2 regions of the Arthrobacter sp. P1_H7 genome follow, and region 2 is predicted to be linked to the other one. Evidence: riboswitches for the same ligand, from Rfam matches in the RefSeq annotation. Region 2 holds a riboswitch; the other holds the start of a gene.
The links. Region 2 has a riboswitch for glycine ahead of gcvP (aminomethyl-transferring glycine dehydrogenase). Riboswitches for the same ligand answer to the same signal wherever they lie in the genome.

Region 1 (10,409 bases), on a different contig from region 2:
CAGCCCTGCCAACGCGATGACCAGAGCCAGCAAGATTTTGGAAGCTGCTCCGCCCTCGGGTCCAAGTGTTGCCGCCAGGATTTGCCGACTCATTAACAGCATCTCCTGCAGGTCGCCAGCCAGGATACGGGTCCCCAGGACGTAGTTGACCGAGATGAACAGGGCGGGAACCAACCACAACAGGGCAAGGTTCGCGGCCCACACCGCGGCCCGCCGCGCAGGACGAAGGCCGCACCATGCCAGGGCGCAACCAACGAGGATGGCCGGAATCCAGTGAGCCGCGGACGGCACTGCCGCGGGGACGTTGATGTGCCCAACGAAGCCGATAACCCACTCCACCGTCCACGAAGCGAACGGCACCGCCACGAGTCCGGCGGCCAATGCCGCCAGGCTCCGGGACCTTGAACAGAGCAGCAGGTGCGCCACGAGGGCCGCAGCGAGGGAGGCGGTCACGCCCGCGAGTAACCCGGCGAAGTAGAGGCTCGCCGTTGTTCCGCCCGTCAAGCCGCCGTCGAGCACTGTGAAGGACTGGACGGCCGCCGTGAACTGAACCACCAGAACGCCGGCTGCCGCGCACCACGTCACCAGTCGCCGTCGGGCGGGGGACCAGATGCGCACCGCGAGTCCGGCCGCCGCACCTCCTACGGTGAGGAGGGCCACGATCGTGGTGAGTTCGTACTGGCTTAGCGGCAGTAACGACACAGGCATCTGGTCTGGAACGACCTCTGCGCCCCACAAGTTCTGCAACGGGAGCTGTGCGCCGGATACCAGCCAAGGGCCCAAGCCGAGCAATCCTGCCAGGATCCCGATCAGACACCCCCAAGCGGCATCCCCGGCGGGAGTCCTGCTTGGTGGTCTGCTGGGGGCTGCCTGTTCCATCGCTTGATCCGGAAGGCTCACGGAGGCTCCTTGCGTATGAGCGCTCTGGCGGGACGCGCATGAAAATGTAAAGTATCCCGTTCAGAATAAGGCGCCGAATGGACTAACGGCGAAGAGCTCCCGCCGTCGTCCGCGGGAACAGCGACTCAATTGAAATAAATTTTGCATCCTGCCCGGGAACCGGATAAATTGTGAGCTGTGTCACCGACCAGTGGCACAGCTTATGATCTGCGGCGGGAGAGTCCTGCCGGTACGTTCAGCAGGCGCCGTAGGAGCAAATCCTCCCCAGGAATCTCTCAGGCCCACGTACCGCCGCGGCAAGGCAACTCTGGAAAGCAGTCCGGGCAACCGGGCTCACCGACGGTGCAAGTGGCGCGCTGCTATCAGCAGGGCAAAACGGAAACTCTCAGGTCCAATACAGAGCGGGGAGGAACCCGAATCATCGTGGCGTCTTGATGCCACCTGAATTATGGAGTTCCTCTCATGACGGTTCAATCGTCCCCGTCCACCTTCGCAGACCGCCACATCGGCGCCCGCCGCCAGGCCGACATCGACACCATGCTCAAGGCCGTCGGCTACGACAGCGTTGATGGCCTCGTTGACAACGCGGTCCCCGATTCCATCCGCCAGGAAAAGCCCCTCACCCTGGACAGCGCCCTCAGCGAAGTCCAGGTGCTGGCCGAACTGCGCAAGCTTGCCTCCAAGAACAAGACGGCCGTGCAGATGATCGGCCAGGGCTACTACGACACCGTCACCCCGCCGGTGATCCGCCGCAACATCCTCGAAGCCCCCGCCTGGTACACCGCCTACACCCCGTACCAGCCGGAAATCTCCCAGGGACGCCTCGAGGCGCTGCTGAACTTCCAGACCATGGTCCAGGACCTCACCGCGCTCCCGGTGGCCAATGCGTCCCTCCTGGACGAGGCCACCGCGGTTGCCGAGGCCGTGCTTCTCATGCGCCGCGCCAACAAAAACAAGTCCGCTGCCGGGGCCAAGACCGTCCTCGACGCCGACTGCCTCCCGCAGACCATTGCCATCGTCAGGGGCCGAGCGGAGGCGCTGGGCTTCGAGGTGCAGGTCGCTGACCTCTCCGCCGGTCTGCCCGACGGCGACATCAACGGTCTCGTCCTCCAGCAGCCGGGCGTCTCCGGCCGGGTGTGGGACCAGTCCGGCGTGATCGCGGAGGCCAAGGAACGCGGCGCACTGGTCACCGTGGCGGCGGATCTGCTTGCCCTGACCCTGATCACCCCTCCGGGTGAGCAGGGGGCGGACATCGCCGTCGGCTCCACGCAGCGCCTGGGCGTGCCGCTGTTCTTCGGCGGCCCGCACGCCGCGTACATGGCGGTGCGCGAGGGCATGGAACGCACGCTCCCCGGCCGCATCGTAGGCGTCTCCAAGGACAACGCCGGCGTCCCGGCCTACAGGCTGGCCCTGCAGACCCGCGAGCAGCACATCCGCCGTGAGAAGGCCACGTCCAACATCTGCACCGCGCAGGCATTGCTGGCCATCGTGTCCTCGTTCTACGCCGTTTACCACGGCCCTGACGGGCTGAAAGCGATCGCCGAGACCGTCCACAACAACACCCGCGCCCTCGCCGCCACGCTGAAGATCGTCGGCCGCGAACTGGCGAGCGACTCCTTCTTCGATACCCTCACGGTCCGTGTGCCCGGCAAGGCCGCCAAGGTCATCGCCGCCGCCGAGGCCCGGGGCATCAACCTGCGGCTCATCGACGCGGACACAGTTGGCGTGTCCGTCGATGAAACCACGACGCCGGAGGTCCTCTCCGCGGTCGTCGTCGCCTTTGGCGCCGGTCCGGTGGTGGAGGCCAAGGGGTTCGAGCTGCCCGAGACGGTGCTGCGCACCTCCGAATTCCTGCAGCACCCGGTCTTCAACACGCACCGTTCCGAAACCCAGCTGCTGCGCTACATCCGCCGCCTCTCGGACCGTGACCTGGCCCTGGACCGCACCATGATCCCGCTGGGCTCCTGCACCATGAAGCTGAACGCCACGGCCGAGATGGAAGCCATCTCCTGGCCGGAGTTCGCCTCGATCCACCCGTTCGCCCCGGAATCCCAGACCGAGGGCTGGCGGGAACTCATCGGCGGTCTCGAGGCTGACCTCGCCGAAATCACGGGCTACGACCAGGTCTCCATCCAGCCCAACGCCGGCTCGCAGGGCGAGCTCGCCGGCCTGCTGGCGATCCGCGGCTACCACCTCTCCCGCGGGGACGCCCAGCGCAACGTCTGCCTCATCCCGGCTTCGGCCCACGGCACCAACGCGGCCTCAGCGGTGCTGGCCGGCATGAAGGTGGTTGTGGTGGCCACCGCCTCCGACGGCACGATCGACCACGCCGATCTTCAGGCGAAGATCGAGGCCAACAAGGACGCCCTGTCCTGCATCATGATCACCTACCCGTCTACCCACGGGGTGTACGACGCCGACGTCCGCGAGGTCTGCGACTCCGTGCATGCGGCCGGCGGGCAGGTCTACGTCGACGGCGCCAACCTCAACGCCCTCGTCGGGCTGGCCCAGCCGGGCAAGTTCGGCGGCGACGTTTCGCACCTGAACCTGCACAAGACCTTCTGCATCCCGCACGGTGGCGGCGGACCGGGCGTCGGCCCGGTTGCCGCTAAAGCGCACCTGGCGCCGTTTATGCCGGGGGACGCGAACAAGGCGCACGACGCCGGCGCTATCGAACCAGGAACTGGAGTTGCGATCTCCGCTTCACGTTACGGCTCGGCCGGCGTCTTGCCGATCTCCTGGGCCTACGTGAAGCTCATGGGCGGCCAGGGCCTCACCGAGGCCACCAAGTCCGCGCTGCTGGCGGCGAACTACATCGCATCCCGGCTGGATGAGCACTTCCCGGTGCTCTACACGGGGGAGAGCGGTCTGGTGGCCCACGAATGCATCCTGGATTTGCGGGGACTCACCGCCAGGACCGGCGTCACCGCCGAGGACGTGGCCAAGCGCCTCATCGACTTCGGCTTCCACGCCCCCACGCTGTCCTTCCCCGTGGCGGGCACCCTGATGGTGGAGCCCACCGAGTCCGAGGACCTGGCGGAGATCGACCGCTTCATCGAGGCGATGATCAGCATCCGCCGGGAGATCGACCAGGTCGCCCACGGCGATTTCACGGTGGAGAACTCCCCGCTGCGCAACGCACCCCACACGGCCGCCGCCGTCGTATCTTCCGACTGGGAGCGGGAGTACCCGCGCGAGCAGGCCGCATTCCCGGTCCACACACTCAGGCAGGACAAGTACTTCCCGCCGGTCGGGCGCATCGACGGCGCCGCCGGGGACCGCAACCTGGTCTGCTCCTGCCCGCCGCTTTCCGAATTCGAGAACTAAGGATCCCTGATGAGTGAGAATTACACCGCTCTCTACGAGCAGCACAAAAAAGCCGGCGCCTCCTTCACGGACTTCGGCGGCTGGCAGATGCCGCTCAAGTACGAATCGGAACTGGCCGAGCACCACGCCGTCCGCAACGCCGCGGGCCTGTTCGACCTCTCCCACATGGGCGAAGTCTGGGTCAGCGGCCCGGATGCCGCAGCGTTCCTGGACTACGCCCTGGCCGGGAAGCTCTCGGCGGTGGCCATAGGCAAAGCGAAGTACTCGCTGATCTGCCACGAGGACGGCGGCATCATCGATGACCTCATCTCTTACCGCCGTGGCGAGGACAAGTACCTCGTGGTCCCCAACGCCGGCAACGCTGCGGTGGTTACCGCGGCGCTGGCCGAACGGGCCGGTTCTGCCCAAGAAGGCCGGTTCGACGTGACGGTGGAGGATGTTTCCGCCGCGACCTCGCTGATCGCCGTCCAGGGCCCGAACGCAGAGGCCATTCTGCTGACCCTTGTCCCAGCCGAGCAACACTCGCTGGTCACCGAACTGAAGTACTACGCTGCGGTTGAAGTGCAGATCAACGGACAGGACCTGCTCCTCGCCCGCACCGGCTACACCGGCGAGGACGGCTTCGAAATTTACATTCCCAACGGGGACGCCGCCAGCCTCTGGGAAGCACTGCTGGAAACCGGCGCCAGCCACGGGCTCATCCCCGCCGGCCTGGCCTGCCGTGACTCGCTGCGTCTGGAAGCCGGCATGCCGCTCTATGGCAACGAACTCTCCCGCGAAGGCAACCCGTACGCGGCAGGCCTGGGCCCGGTCGTCTCGCTCGCCAAGGAGTCGGACTTCGTCGGCAAGGCCGCCCTGAGCGAGCTCAAGGCAGCCGGCGCAGGCTCCACGACGGGCCGCAAGCTCGTCGGGCTCAAGGGCCTGGGCCGCCGCGCCGCCCGCAGCCACTACCCGGTCCTCAAGGACGGCAACGTGGTGGGCGAAGTGACCTCCGGACAGCCCTCACCCACTTTGGGCTACCCCGTCGCCATGGCCTATGTCGACGTCGAACACGCCGCACCGGGCACAGCCCTGGACATTGACCTCCGCGGCAAGGCGGAGCCGTTCGAAGTCGTCGCGCTGCCGTTCTACAAGCGCCAAAAGTAGCCGGTCGCTGCTGGCTGAGCCTGCCGAAACCACATACGAACTTAAGGATTGAGATCAATGAGCAAAGTTGTAGCCGAACTGAAGTACTCCGCTGAACACGAGTGGGTTGCTGCCGACGGATCGGGCCCTGCAGGAATTGGGATTTCGGCCGTGGCCGCCGACGCCCTGGGCGACATCGTCTACGTGGACCTGCCCGAGGTCGGCTCCGCGGTGACCGCGGGGGAGACCTGCGGTGAGGTCGAATCGACCAAGTCCGTCTCGGACCTCTACGCCCCCGTCACCGGCGAGGTGGTGGAGATCAATGACGCCGTCGTTTCCGATCCGGCGCTGATCAACAGCGACCCGTACGGGGCCGGCTGGCTGTTCAAGGTCGCCGTGACCGAAGAAGGCCCACTGATGTCGGCCCAGGAGTACGCGTCCAAGAACGGCGGCGAACTGTGAGCGCCGCGACGGGTACCGTCGCGTTTGAGCAGGTCGTCTCCGCGAGCCTGGACGCGGACCTGTCCGCCCTGGATCCGGAGATCGCCGCGAAGATCGACGCCGAACTCACCCGGCAGCGGGACGGTTTGGAGATGATCGCCTCGGAGAACCACACCGCCAAAGCCGTGATGCAGGCGCAGGGTTCGGTGCTGACGAATAAGTACGCCGAGGGTTACCCGGGCAAGCGCTACTACGGCGGCTGTGAGCATGTTGACGTGGTGGAGCAGCTCGCGATCGACCGGGTCAAGGCCCTGTTCGGCGCGGAGTACGCCAACGTGCAGCCGCACTCGGGCGCGCAGGCGAACGCTTCGGTGATGCATGCCCTGATCCGGCCCGGGGACACCATCATGGGCCTGAACCTGGCGCACGGCGGGCACCTCACCCACGGGATGCGGATCAACTTCTCCGGCCGGCTCTACAACGTCATCCCGTACCAGGTCCGCGAGGAGGACCACCGGATCGACATGGCCGAGGTCGAGCGCCTGGCCCAGGAGCACAAGCCGGCGCTGATCGTTGCCGGCTGGTCCGCCTACGCCCGCCAGCTCGACTTCGCCGAGTTCCGCCGGATCGCGGACTCCGTCGGCGCGTACCTGATGGTGGACATGGCGCACTTCGCCGGCCTCGTCGCGGCCGGGCTGCACCCGTCCCCGGTCCCGCACGCCCACGTCACCACCTCCACCACGCACAAGACCCTCGCCGGTCCGCGCGGCGGCATCATCCTCTCCAACGACGCCGACATCGCCAAGAAGATCAACTCGGCGGTGTTCCCCGGGCAGCAGGGCGGCCCGCTGGAGCACGTGATCGCCGGCAAGGCCGTGGCCTTCAAGATCGCCGCGTCCGAAGAGTTCAAGGAGCGCCAGGAGCGGGTGCTGGCCGGCGCCCGGATCCTGGCCGAGCGGCTGGTCCAGCCGGATGTGACCGCGAAGGGGATCAACGTGATCTCCGGCGGCACCGACGTGCACCTGGTCCTGGTGGACCTGCGCAACTGCGAGCTCAACGGGCAGGAAGCCGAGGACCGCCTCGCGGAAATCGACATCACGGTCAACCGCAACGCCGTCCCGTTCGATCCGCGCCCGCCGATGGTCACCTCCGGGTTGCGGATCGGCACCCCGGCGCTGGCCACCCGCGGCTTCGGCGAGGCCGCCTTCGCCGAGGTGGCGGACATCATTGCTGAGGCTTTGACCGCCGACGCCGGCGCGGACCTGTCCGGGCTCCGCTCCCGGGTGGAGGCCCTCGCCGCCGCCCACCCGCTCTACCCCTCGGTTGCTAACCTCGCCTAGCGCTCAATGGGCGCATCATCGCACCGGTCCAGGGTCATTGGGGGGCCGGGACCGGTGCGGTGAGCCCCGCCTCTAGTCATTGACCATCATTCTCTTTCTCCGCGGAAGGTACGCATCATGGCAGTTGGAGTCTTCGACCTCTTTTCCATCGGGATAGGGCCGTCCAGTTCGCACACCGTTGGCCCCATGCGGGCCGCCGCCGTGTTTGCTGAAGAACTCAAGTCCCTCGGCAGGCTGGCGGAGGTGGCGTCGCTGCGGGTGGACCTTTACGGCTCGCTCGCTGCCACGGGCCACGGCCACGGCACGATGACCGCGATCCTGCTGGGCCTGGAGGGCTTCCACCCCGAGCAGATCCTCCCCGAGGAAGTGGAGGAGCGGCTGGCCGCGATCGCCGGGACCGGCACGCTGCAGTTGGGCGGGGCTGTGTCCCTGCCGTATGGGGTGAAGGACATCGTCCTGCGGCCGCTGACCATCCTGCCCCGGCACACCAACGGCATGACGTTCACGGTTTCCGGTGCCGACGGCGAGGCGCTGCACCAGGCCACGTTCTTCTCCGTCGGCGGCGGCTTCATTGTCCGTGAAGGCGAGGAGGACGCGGCGCAGCAGGAGCTCGACGAATCCAAGAAGGAACTGCCGTTGCCGTTCCGCACGGCCGCCGAACTGCTGGAACACTGCCGGAAGACCTCGCTGAGCATCAGCGAGGTGATGCGGATCAACGAAGAGGACAGCCGGACCGAGGCGGAGATCCGGGAAGGGCTGCTGCACATCTACTCGGTGATGGAAGGCTGCGTCGAGGTCAGCCTCAAACGTGAAGGGCTGCTGCCCGGCGGGCTCAAGGTCCGCCGCCGCGCCCCGGACTGGCACAAACGGCTCATGAAGGAAACCCTCGGCCAGGACCCCGACTACCGGGACCCGAAGTACTGGCAGGAATGGGTCAACCTGATCGCGCTGGCCGTGAACGAGGAAAACGCCTCGGGCGGGCGCGTGGTCACCGCCCCCACCAACGGCGCCGCCGGCATCATCCCGGCCGTGCTCTACTACGCGCTGCACTTCGCCCCCGGCATGGACAAGGCCACCCAGGCCGACCGCGACGAGACGATCGTCAAGTTCCTGTTGACCGCCGGCGCGATCGGGGTGCTGTACAAGGAGCAGGCCTCGATTTCCGGTGCGGAGGTCGGCTGCCAGGGCGAGGTCGGCTCGGCGTCCTCGATGGCCGCCGCGGCCCTGGCCGAAGTCATGGGCGGCACGCCCCAGCAGGTGGAGAACGCCGCGGAAATCGCGATGGAGCACAACCTGGGCCTGACCTGCGATCCGATTGGCGGGCTCGTCCAGGTCCCGTGCATCGAACGCAACGCGATCGCCGCCGCCAAAGCCATCAACGCCGCCAAAATGGCCCTCTGGGGCGACGGCACGCACCGGGTCTCCCTCGACGAGGTCATCGTGACCATGCGCGAAACCGGCAAGGACATGAGCTCCAAATACAAGGAAACGGCCATGGGCGGCCTCGCCGTCAACGTCGTCGAATGCTGAAGGAAAGAGAACTAATGACACTGGCACCAGAAGGCCGGAAGATGCTGCGCATTGAGCAGCGAAACGCGGCCACACCGGTGGAACGGAAGCCGGAATGGATCAAGGCCAAGGTCCAGATGGGCCCCGAGTTCGTCCAGCTCAAGAACCTCGTCAAGAAGGAGGGCCTCCACACGGTGTGTGAGGAGGCCGGCTGCCCGAACATCTTCGAATGCTGGGAGGACAAGGAAGCCACGTTCCTGATCGGCGGCTCCGAATGCACCCGGCGCTGCGACTTCTGCCAGATCGACACCGGCAAGCCCTCCCCCGTGGACATGTTCGAGCCCACCAAGGTGGCCCGCTCGGTCCAGGCCATGGCCCTGCGCTACGCCACCGTCACCGGCGTGGCCCGCGACGACCTCGCCGATGAGGGCGTCTGGCTCTACGCCGAGACGGTCCGCAAGATCCACGAACTGAACCCGGGCACCGGCGTCGAACTGCTGATCCCGGACTTCTCCGGCAAGCCCGAGCACATCGAGGCGATCTGCGACTCCAGGCCCGAGGTCTTCGCCCACAACGTCGAAACCGTGCCCCGGATCTTCAAGCGGATCCGCCCGGCGTTCCGTTACGACCGCTCCCTGGACGTCATCACCCAGGGCCGCAAGCTCGGCATGGTGACCAAGTCCAACCTGATCCTGGGCATGGGCGAGACCCGCGAGGAAATCTCCGAGGCGCTGCGGGACCTGCACGAGGCCGGCTGCGACCTGATCACCATCACCCAGTACCTGCGCCCCTCCGAACGGCACCTGCCGGTGGACCGCTGGGTCAAGCCGCAGGAATTCGTGGACCTGCAGAACGAAGCGGACCAGATCGGCTTCCTCGGCGTCATGTCCGGACCCCTGGTCCGTTCCTCCTACCGCGCCGGCCGGCTCTGGGCCACCGCGATGCGTAAGAAAGGCCGGGAAATCCCGGCCCAGCTCGCGCACATCGAAAGCTCCGGAAGCACCCGCCAGGAAGCCAGCACCCTGCTCGCGGCTACGGCCTGAACAACCCAACCCTGATGCCCAAAAACCTGATGCCCAAAAAATCTGATGTTCAGAGAGGACCAATGATGTTCCCCATCAGAATAGAAATCATCCCTTCCGCGGGGATCGTTGAGCGCGTCACGGACCTGGTGCCGTTGACCACGACGCTCACGGTGACGTGCCTGCCCCATCACGGCATCGAGCGGACCATGCGCACTGCCGTGCAGCTTGGTGTGCTGGGCTACACCGTCATCCCGCATCTCGCCGCGCGGACCCTGCATGACCGGGCCGAGCTGACCGGAATCCTCCGCGACTGCGATGCCGCCGGCATCCGCGAGGTGTTTGTCATCGGCGGGGACCGGAAGCAGCCGGCCGGCCCGTATGAGTCCGCCCTTCCTCTGCTGGAGGACATCGCGCAGTACTCCGGCGGGTTGATGCGGGCAGGCATTGCGGGCTACCCGGAGGGCCACCCCTTCGCCGGGCCCGTGGACGTGCTGGATGCGCTCCTGGCAAAGCAGCACCTGGCCTCGCACGTTGTGACCCAGATGTGCTTCGCTCCGGAGAAAATCCTTGATTATGCGGCGCTCCTGCGCCGCGAAGGCGTTGAGCTGCCCGTCTGGGCTGGGGTGGCAGGGTCCGTGCCCCGGACCAAGCTGGTCTCCCTGGCGACGCAGATCGGCGTCGGAAGTTCCCTGAAGTTCCTGAGCCGGAAGGGTCCGCTGGCCCGCAAACTCCTGAGCGGCGA
Region 2 (10,409 bases):
GATGATTTGGCTTCAGCCGGCGCTATTGCCCTGATCACCTCGGCCGATTCGTTCGATCCAGGCCTCGGTGTGCCGTTCGGTGCTTTCGCGCGCAGGCGCATCCTTGGTGCCTTCGCGGACGAGATGCGGGCCAGCGACTGGGCCACCCGATCCGCCCGCCGGCGGATCAAGGAAACCATGTCCGTGCAGGAAACCCTGGCGTCGGCCCTGGGCCGCACCCCCACTGTGGACGAGATCGCCTCCGCCCTGGGTGTCCAGCAGAGCGTTGTGGAGGCCGCGCTCGCGGATGCCTCACGCACATTGACGCCCCTCGACGAGGCCGTCGTGGATACCTTGGCGGCCGAAACCCTGACGCCGGAACACTCTGTGCTCGCGGACGAACGGCTCCAGTACCTGCGGGCCGCCGTGAAATCCCTCCCGGAACGGATGCGCTACGTGGTGGAGGAGATCTACTTCGGCGACCGGACGGTCAAAGACCTCGCCGCGGAACTCGGATCCACGCACGCAGCGGTGTCCCAGCAGCGTTCGGAGGCCATCCGGCTCATGCGTGACGGCCTGACCGCCCACTACGCCGACGACCCCGAGCAGCCGTTCCAGCCCCAGTCCCGGATCACCCCGAGGCGGCGCAACGACTACCTCACCCAGCTGTCCGATTCCACCTCCGGCGGCATCACACGGGCCGTGTTCCCCCGGGGGCCCATCCTCAACGAGGCCGTCTAAACCGCCCCAAAAACGGTTAGTAAGCCGACTTAGTAAGCTGACCGAGAAATTCCTCCCAGAACCGTCGCGGCCCGGCGCCGCCCTGCGGTAGCGTCGGAAGCATCGGCCGGGGTGCCAGCAAGCGGCACGCGCGGCCCGCACGGCACCGGTTCTATCGAGGAGGATTCATGAAAGCATCACCCACATTGACGACCAACCTGCAGGCAGTCCTGGTGGACCTGATCGAACTCCACGTTCAGGGCAAGCAGGCACACTGGAACATCGTCGGGACCAACTTCCGGGACCTTCACCTCCAGCTGGACGAGATCATCGACGCCGCCCGGGGATTCGCGGACGACCTCGCCGAGCGCATGCGTGCCCTCCACGCCCTCCCGGACGGCCGAAGCTCCACGGTTTCCAAGTCCACCGCACTGGCCGAGTTCCCGGCGGGCCTGATCAACACGAAGGACGCCATCGAGCGGATTGTCGCCGCGCTTGAGGCGGCCGTCGGCACCATGCGCAAGGTCCATGACGAAGTGGACGAGGAAGATCCCACCACCGCGGATCTGCTGCACGAGTTCATCGCCAAGTTTGAGCAGTACGCCTGGATGGTGAATGCCGAGACCATGCGGGCCGGCGCCGGGTATCCTCCCGGCGCCGGACGCTCGTGTTTAAGCGGCGGAACCCCGTGACGCTGACGGCGGCCGCTGAGCCCTATTTGGCCTTCGGCACCGACCGTAGGACGACGGCGGCCAGGACACAGGCCCCGGACATCAGGACCAGCGCAATTGACGCCGTGACGTGCACGCCCGAGTCGAAGGCGGTGCGCGCGGCCGCCGTCACGGCCTCCGCCAGAGGCGCCGGCAGCATCCGGGCCAGATCCACAGCGCCGGCCAGGGTTTCACCGGCCTGGCTGGTAGCCGCGGCCGGGGCGAGCTCGGACACGCCCGCGGGGAGCCGGAGATTGCCCTGGTAGGAGGCAGTCAGGATTGAGCCGAGGATCGCCGTTCCCAGCAGGGACCCCACTTCGTAGCCGGTCTCGGAGATGGCGGCGGCGGCCCCCGACTTGTCGGCGGGCGCGGCGCCCAGGATCAGGTCATTGGAGATCGTCTCCGCCGCGCCGACCCCCAGGCAGAGCACCAGCAGGGCGGCAAGGAGGAGCGACGGGCCTTGGCTGTGGTCGCCGAATGCCACCAGGAAATAGCCCGCCGCGCTCAGCAGCAGGCCGCCGGCCACCACAAAGCCGGGCCGCACCTTGCGCACCAGCGGGACCACGAGCAGCCCTGCTACGACTGTGGCGATGAGGGCCGGGACCATGGCGACGCCGGACGCCGAGGGGGACTGGCCTTCCAGCAGCTGCAGGTGCTGGGCCAGGAAGAGAATGAAGCCATTGAAGGAGAATAGTGCCAGGACGTTGGCCACGATGGCCGTACTGAAGATCCGGTTGCCAAACAGGCTGACATCGAGCATCGGCGCGGTGCTTTGGTCTGTCCTGTGGGCTGCACTGTGGCCTCTGGCCAGGTTGCGCTGCCGCCGGATGAACACATACCCCATGAGCAGGCCGGTTCCGATGCTCGCGAAGGCCTCGGGAGCAGGCCCGTGGGTGGCGAGGGACTTGATCCCGTAGACCACCGGCACCATGACCAGCAGGGACAGGACAATGCTGGGCACGTCCACCCGGCCCGGCTGCGGGTCGCGGGATTCCGGGATCAGCGCCGGGCCGAGCAGCAGCAGGGGCAGGATGATCGGTACCGCGACCAGCAGGACGGCGCCCCACCAGAAGTGTTCCACCAGCCAGCCGCCGGCAATCGGGCCGAGGGCGGCGCCGCCGGAGAAGCCTGCGGCCCAGATCGCCACGGCCAGCCTGCGCCGGTTGGGCTGCGGAAAGATGTTCCGGATCAGTGACAGCGTGGACGGCATGAGCATGGCGCCGAACAGGCCAAGCCCGGCGCGGCCGGCGATCAGCCATTCGGCGCTCGGCGCGAACGCCGTCACGGCCGACACCGCGGCGAAACCCGCGCTGCCGACGAAGAGCAGCCGGCGCCGGCCGATCCTGTCGCCCAGGGAGCCCATCGCAACCAGGAGCCCGGCCAGGACCAGGGGATAGGCGTCGACGATCCAGAGCAGTTCGACGCCGGAAGCGGTCAGGCTGCTGGCGATGGCCGGCAGGGCGAACGTGAGCGCGGTGTTGTCCACGGCCACGAGCAGGACGGGGAACATCAGCAGGGCCAGGGCGACCCAGTCACGCCACGGTGCCCGGGGGGCGGTGGTCGCCGGAGTGCTGGTGGCTGGGGTGATCGATGCGATGCTCATGAACGTAACTATACCGTCTGGACGGTACAGTTAAGAAATGCGCGGCCGGACAGGCATGATGGGAGGCATGCCCAGGAAACCCGTCGCCCGCGAGGCCGTACTCGATGCCTTCGAATCCCTGCTCATCGAAGTCGGCGAACGCGCCGCGACGCTCGACGCCGTCGCGCGCCGGGCCGGCGTCTCCAAGGGCGGCCTGCTCTACCACTTCCCGACCAAGGAGGCGATGATCGCGGTCCTGCTGGAACGGCTGGACCGGCTTCTGGCCGCGGATGTTGCGGCCATGGCGGCAGCCCCCGAGGGGGCGGCGGCATACTTCATCAAGTCCTCGGTGTGGGCGGACACGCCTATGGACCGGGTCTTCGTGGCGGCCACGCGGCTCGCCGAGGTGGCACACGGGGAAACCCTCCGCCGCTTCGCCGCCGGCCAGGCGAGCTGGCTGGAACTGCTGGCGGCCGACGTCGGGCCAGCCATGGCGAAGGCCGTCCTGTACATGGGGGACGGGCTGTACTTCAACGCGATGCTGACCCGCGGCCCCGGCGGGCCCCTGCCGGAAGTCGAAGCGGACGTCCAGGGCCTGCTGGCCGCCGTCGAGCGCCTGCGCGGCTGACGCCCCCCCCCCGAGCCCAGCCACCCCCGCCGAAGTCGCCGGACGCCTCCGGGCTCGCCGGAAAGTTGCGGCGACCCCGGACGTTTCCGGCGAATTCGCGCCGCCGGATTTCCCGGCGGGCGGCTCGACGGCCGTAACCTGGGTCCGCCGCCGGGAGGGAGTTTGCGGACGCGCGCCCGGCATAGGACAATGAGAGCTGTGACTGTTGTCACCCCCAATTGAATACGCCTTTGATCTGCGGCGGGAGAGTCCTGCAAGTAGGTACAAGCAGGCGCCGTAGGAGCAAACCCTCCCCAGGAATCTCTCAGGCCCATGTACCGCCGCGGCAAGGCATCTCTGGAAAGTAGCAGGCGTGTCCCAGACATGCTGTGCTCACCGACGGTGCAAGCGGAGCCTTGAAACGCAGGCTGCGCGGAAACTCTCAGGTCCAATACAGAGCGGGGAGGAACCCGAATCAATGTGGCGTACCCTGCGCCGCCTGAGTTATGGAGTTCCTTGTGACTGTTACCCCAGCCTCCACGTCCTTCGTTGACCGGCACATCGGCGCGCGCCGCCAGGCCGACGTCGACGCCATGCTGAAGGCTGTCGGCTACGACACCGTCGACGCCCTGGTGGACACCGCCGTTCCGAAGGATATCCGTCAGGACGCCGACCTCGCGCTCGCCGCGGCCCTGAGCGAGGTCGAAGTCCTCGCCGAGCTGCGCAAGCTGGCGTCGAAGAACAAGACCGCCGTGCAGATGATCGGGCAGGGCTACTACGACACGCTCACCCCGCCGGTGATCCGCCGCAACATCCTCGAAGCCCCGGCCTGGTACACCGCGTACACGCCCTACCAGCCGGAGATCTCCCAGGGCCGGCTCGAGGCGCTGCTGAACTTCCAGACCATGGTCCAGGACCTCGTCGGCCTGCCGATCGCCAACGCCTCCCTGCTGGACGAAGCCACCGCCGTCGCCGAGGCCGTGCTGATGATGCGCCGCGCCAACAAGAACAAGGCCGCCCACGACGGCAAGACCGTCCTGGACGCCGACTGCCTGCCGCAGACCATCGCGATCGTCAAGGGCCGCGCCGAAGCCCTCGGCTTCGAGGTCGAGGTCGCCGACCTCTCCAAGGGCCTGCCCGACGGCGTCATCAACGGCGTCGTCCTGCAGCAGCCGGGCGTCTCCGGCCGCGTGTTCGACCACACCGCCGTGATCGCCGACGCCAAGGAACGCGGCGCCCTCGTCACCGTCGCCGCAGACCTCCTCTCCCTGACCCTCATCACGTCCCCGGGCGAGCAGGGGGCTGATATCGCCGTCGGCTCCGCCCAGCGCTTCGGCGTGCCGCTGTTCTTCGGCGGCCCGCACGCGGCCTACATGGCCGTGCAGAAGGGGCTCGAGCGCTCCATGCCCGGCCGCCTCGTGGGCGTCTCCAAGGACAACGCCGGCGTCCCGGCCTACCGCCTGGCCCTGCAGACCCGCGAGCAGCACATCCGCCGCGAGAAGGCCACCTCCAACATCTGCACCGCCCAGGCCCTGCTGGCCATCGTGGCTTCCTTCTACGCCGTCTACCACGGCCCGGACGGGCTGAAGGCAATCGCCCAGTCGGTCCACGTCCACGCCAAGACCATCGCCGCCTCCCTGAAGGCCGCCGGCCTGGACGTGCTGCACACCTCCTTCTTCGACACCATCACCGTCTCGGTGCCGGGCCGGGCAGCAGAGATCATCGCGGCAGCCGACGCCAAGGGCGTCAACCTGCGCGCCATCGACGCCGACACCGTCGGCATCTCCGCCGATGAGGCCACGACGGTGGGAGTCGTCGCCGACGTCATTGCCGCGTTCGGCGCGTCCGTGACAGACACCACTGAAGGCTTCGGCCTGGACCCCGCCGTCGAGCGCACCTCCGACTACCTCCAGCACCCGGTGTTCAACACGCACCGTTCCGAGACGCAGCTGCTGCGTTACATCCGCCGCCTCTCGGACCGTGACCTGGCCCTGGACCGCACCATGATCCCGCTGGGTTCGTGCACCATGAAGCTGAACGCCACGGCCGAGATGGAAGCCATCTCCTGGCCGGAGTTCGCCTCGATCCACCCCTTCGCCCCGGAATCCCAGACCGCCGGCTGGCGTGAACTGATCGAGGACCTCGAGGCCCAGCTGACCGAGATCACCGGCTACGACCAGGTCTCCATCCAGCCCAACGCCGGCTCCCAGGGCGAGCTCGCCGGGCTGCTGGCGATCCGCGGCTACCACTTCTCCCGCGGTGACGAGCAGCGCAACATCTGCCTGATCCCGGCGTCCGCGCACGGCACGAACGCGGCCTCCGCCGTGCTGGCCGGCATGAAGGTCGTGGTCGTGGCCACCGCCTCCGACGGCACGATCGACCACGCGGACCTGACCGCCAAGATCGAGCTGCACAAGGACGCCCTGTCCTGCATCATGATCACCTACCCCTCCACGCACGGGGTGTATGACGCCGACGTCCGCGAGGTCTGCGACGCGATCCACGCCGCCGGCGGCCAGGTCTACATCGACGGCGCCAACCTCAACGCCCTGGTCGGCCTGGCCCAGCCCGGCATGTTCGGCGGCGACGTCTCGCACCTGAACCTGCACAAGACCTTCTGCATCCCGCACGGCGGCGGCGGACCCGGCGTCGGCCCGGTCGCGGCCAAAGCCCACCTGGCCCCGTTCATGCCGGGCAACGCGGCGGACCCGGCCAACGGCGCCGACGGCACCCCGATCTCCGCCTCCCGCTACGGCTCGGCCGGCGTGCTGCCGATCTCCTGGGCGTATGTGAAGCTCATGGGCGGCCGCGGCCTCACCGAGGCCACCAAGTCGGCCCTGCTGGCGGCGAACTACATCGCGGCCCGCCTGAACGACTCCTTCCCGGTGCTCTACACCGGCGAAGGCGGCCTCGTGGCGCACGAGTGCATCCTGGACCTGCGCGAACTCACGGCCAAGACCGGCGTGACCGCCGAGGACGTGGCCAAGCGCCTGATCGACTACGGCTTCCACGCCCCGACCCTGGCGTTCCCGGTGGCCGGCACCCTGATGGTGGAGCCCACCGAATCCGAGGACCTCGGCGAGATCGACCGCTTCATCACGGCCATGGTCGCCATCCGCGCCGAGATCGACCAGGTGGCCCACGGCGACTTCACCGTGGAGCACAGCCCGCTGCGCAACGCCCCACACACGGCCGCCGCCGTCATCAGCACCGACTGGACCCGCGAGTACCCGCGCGAACAGGCCGTCTTCCCGGTCCACACGCTCAAGCAGGACAAGTACTTCCCGCCCGTCGGCCGCATCGACGGCGCCGCCGGGGACCGCAACCTGATCTGCTCGTGCCCTCCCCTCGAAGCCTTCGAAGACCACACAGACGACTCCGCCAACTAAGGACAGCCAACGATGACTGAGAACTGCACGGCACTTTACGAAGAGCACAAGAAGCTCGGCGCCTCCTTCACGGACTTCGGCGGCTGGCAGATGCCGCTGAAGTACAGCTCCGAACTCGCCGAACACCACGCCGTCCGCAAGTCCGCGGGCCTGTTCGACCTCTCCCACATGGGCGAAGTCTGGGTCACCGGCCCCGACGCCGCCGCCTTCCTGGACTATGCCCTCGTCGGCAAGATCTCCGCGATGGCGATCGGCAAGGCCAAGTACTCGCTGATCTGCAACGAGGACGGCGGCATCATCGACGACCTCATCACCTACCGCCGCCCCTCAGCAAAAGATGACGAACAGAAGTTCCTCGTGGTCCCCAACGCGGGCAACGCCAAGGTAGTCGCCGAGACCCTCGCCGAACGGGCTGGGTCCGGAAAAGACGGCGGGTTCGACGTCACCGTCCGTGACGCGTCCGCCGAGACCTCGCTGATCGCCGTGCAGGGACCCAAGGCCCAGGAGATCCTGCTGCGCCTGGTCCCCGCCGCGCAGCACGAGCTCGTCACCGGCCTGAAGTACTACGCTGCAGTGGATGTCCCGTTCATGTTCGGCGGAGCCAGCCAGGACCTCCTGCTGGCCCGCACGGGTTACACCGGTGAAGACGGCTTCGAAATCTTCGTCGCGAACGACGACGCCGCCGCCCTCTGGCAGGCACTCGTCGCCATCGCCGAGGACGGCGAGCTGACCCCCGCCGGGCTCGCGTCCCGCGACTCGCTCCGCCTCGAGGCCGGTATGCCGCTCTACGGCAACGAGCTCTCCCTCGAAGGCGATCCGTTCGCCGCCGGCCTGGGCCCCGTCGTCGCGCTGTCCAAGGAAGACGACTTCATTGGCAAGGCTGCTCTCGCCGCCAAGAAGGAAGCCGGCGCCGGCGCCACCACGGGCCGCAAGCTCGTCGGGCTCAAGGGCCTCGGACGCCGGGCCGGCCGCGGCCACTACCCGGTCCTCAAGGACGGCAACGTCGTCGGTGAGGTCACCTCCGGCCAGCCCAGTCCGAGCCTCGGTTACCCGGTCGCGATGGCCTACGTCGACGTCGAATTGACCGAGCCCGGCACCGCCGTGGACATTGACCTCCGCGGCAAGGCCGAGCCCTTCGAAGTGGTCGCACTGCCTTTCTACAAGCGCGTCAAGTAGTCCACCGTGGCCGGGGCCATGGCTGGCTCCGGCGCCGGTCGGCTGGATTTTCACGCGTGCTCGCTCGTTTGACCCGCCGTCCCCCTCGCCTCGCAAGCTCGGCCAGGGAACCCCGACGGCGGTCACTCGCTTAGACGCACGCTTCCGAAAACCCAGCCGACCGGCCCCTCGAGAACACCTCACCTCCCGTACGAGGCGCCCTTTGAAGCGCCTTCGAAAGCCAAAGGTGCTGGGGATGAACCGCCTGCCGCGGGTTGGCTTGTCCCAACGGTGCGCCACGCAAGCTCGATCATTGGGGGTTGAGCTTGATGACACCCTTGAAGCCAAGAAGCAGCCCGGCTCTAGAAGAATACGAAAGGCCACGGTTTCTTCCCGGAGAACAGGTGGCCCCGAAAACTGAACTGAATAGCGGCGGGTGAGGGGATTCCGGAAGCGTGCGTCTAAGCGAGGAACGAGCGAGCACGCGGAGGAATTGCCTCACCCGCCACCCAACCCAGCCACAATTGTCGTGGCCCACGACTTTTCAAACGTAAAGGAAAAACACATGGCAAAAGTTGCCCCTGAACTGCAGTACTCCGACGAGCACGAGTGGGTTGCGCGGGAGGCCGGGAACGTAGTGTCCATCGGCATCTCCGCTGTCGCCACCGACGCCCTGGGCGACATCGTCTACGTGGACCTGCCCGAGGTCGGCTCCGCGGTGACCGCGGGGGAGACCTGCGGTGAGGTCGAGTCGACCAAGTCCGTCTCGGACCTCTACGCCCCGGTCACGGGCGAGGTCACCGAAATCAACACGGCCGTCGTCGATGACCCCGCGCTGATCAACAGCGACCCGTACGGGGCCGGCTGGCTCTTCAAGGTGGCCGCCGAGTCGGACGGCCCCCTGCTCTCGGCCCAGGAGTACGCGTCCAAGAACGGCGGCGAACTGTGAGCGCCGCGACGGGTACCGTCGCGTTTGAGCAGGTCGTTTCCCCGAGTCTGGACGCGGACCTGTCCGCGCTGGATCCGGAGATCGCCGCGCGCATCGACGCCGAACTCACCCGCCAGCGGGACGGTTTGGAGATGATCGCCTCGGAGAACCACACCGCCAGGGCCGTGATGCAGGCGCAGGGTTCGGTGCTGACGAATAAGTACGCCGAGGGTTACCCGGGCAAGCGCTACTACGGCGGCTGTGAGCATGTTGACGTGGTGGAGCAGCTCGCGATCGACCGGGTCAAGGCCCTGTTCGGCGCCGGGTACGCGAACGTGCAGCCGCACTCGGGCGCGCAGGCGAACGCTTCGGTGATGCATGCCCTGATCCGGCCCGGGGACACCATCATGGGCCTGAACCTGGCGCACGGCGGGCACCTCACGCACGGGATGCGGATCAACTTCTCCGGCCGGCTCTACAACGTCATTCCGTACCAGGTCCGTGAGGAGGACCACCGGATCGACATGGCCGAGGTGGAGCGCCTGGCCCAGGAGCACAAGCCGGCGCTGATCGTTGCCGGCTGGTCCGCCTACGCCCGGCAGCTCGACTTCGCCGAGTTCCGCCGGATCGCGGACTCGGTGGGCGCGTACCTGATGGTGGACATGGCGCACTTCGCCGGACTGGTGGCGGCCGGGCTGCACCCGTCCCCGGTGCCGCACGCCCACGTCACCACCTCCACGACGCACAAGACCCTGGCCGGTCCGCGCGGCGGCATCATCCTGTCCAACGACGCCGAGATCGCCAAGAAGATCAACTCGGCGGTGTTCCCCGGGCAGCAGGGCGGCCCGCTGGAGCACGTGATCGCCGGCAAGGCCGTGGCCTTCAAGATCGCCGCCTCGGAGGAGTTCAGGGAACGCCAGGAGCGGGTGCTGGCCGGTGCCCGGATCCTGGCCGAGCGGCTGGTCCAGCCGGATGTGACCGCGAAGGGGATCAACGTGATCTCCGGCGGCACCGACGTGCACCTGGTCCTGGTGGACCTGCGCCACTGCGAGCTCAACGGGCAGGAAGCCGAGGACCGACTCGCGGAAATCGACATCACCGTGAACCGCAACGCCGTGCCGTTCGACCCGCGCCCGCCGATGGTCACCTCGGGGCTGCGGATCGGCACCCCGGCGCTGGCCACCCGCGGTTTCGGCGAGGCGGCCTTCGCCGAGGTTGCCGACATCATCGCTGAGGCCCTGATCGCCGACGCCGGCGCGGACCTCTCCGGTCTGCGCACCCGGGTTCAGGCCCTCGCCGCCGCCCACCCGCTCTACCCCTCGGTTGATAACCTCGCCTA

Region 1: another riboswitch for glycine. It lies ahead of gcvP (aminomethyl-transferring glycine dehydrogenase); the one in region 2 lies ahead of gcvP (aminomethyl-transferring glycine dehydrogenase).

What each region holds. Positions count from the first base shown of each region.
Region 1 covers NZ_JBFUCO010000010.1:49,261-59,669, reverse strand. The annotation lists gene AC1DXI_RS11200 (hypothetical protein) at 1-708, opposite strand, end outside; glycine riboswitch at 1,104-1,201, shown strand; glycine riboswitch at 1,203-1,310, shown strand; gene gcvP (aminomethyl-transferring glycine dehydrogenase) at 1,363-4,227, shown strand; gene gcvT (glycine cleavage system aminomethyltransferase GcvT) at 4,237-5,373, shown strand; gene gcvH (glycine cleavage system protein GcvH) at 5,431-5,814, shown strand; gene glyA (serine hydroxymethyltransferase) at 5,811-7,133, shown strand; gene AC1DXI_RS11175 (L-serine ammonia-lyase) at 7,251-8,663, shown strand; gene lipA (lipoyl synthase) at 8,678-9,685, shown strand; gene AC1DXI_RS11165 (methylenetetrahydrofolate reductase) at 9,748-10,409, shown strand, end outside.
Region 2 covers NZ_JBFUCO010000019.1:1,008-11,416, reverse strand. The annotation lists gene AC1DXI_RS17920 (sigma-70 family RNA polymerase sigma factor) at 1-720, shown strand, start outside; gene AC1DXI_RS17915 (Dps family protein) at 888-1,391, shown strand; gene AC1DXI_RS17910 (MFS transporter) at 1,414-3,012, opposite strand; gene AC1DXI_RS17905 (TetR/AcrR family transcriptional regulator) at 3,080-3,619, shown strand; glycine riboswitch at 3,851-3,949, shown strand; glycine riboswitch at 3,951-4,065, shown strand; gene gcvP (aminomethyl-transferring glycine dehydrogenase) at 4,105-6,987, shown strand; gene gcvT (glycine cleavage system aminomethyltransferase GcvT) at 7,000-8,163, shown strand; gene gcvH (glycine cleavage system protein GcvH) at 8,708-9,091, shown strand; gene glyA (serine hydroxymethyltransferase) at 9,088-10,409, shown strand, end outside.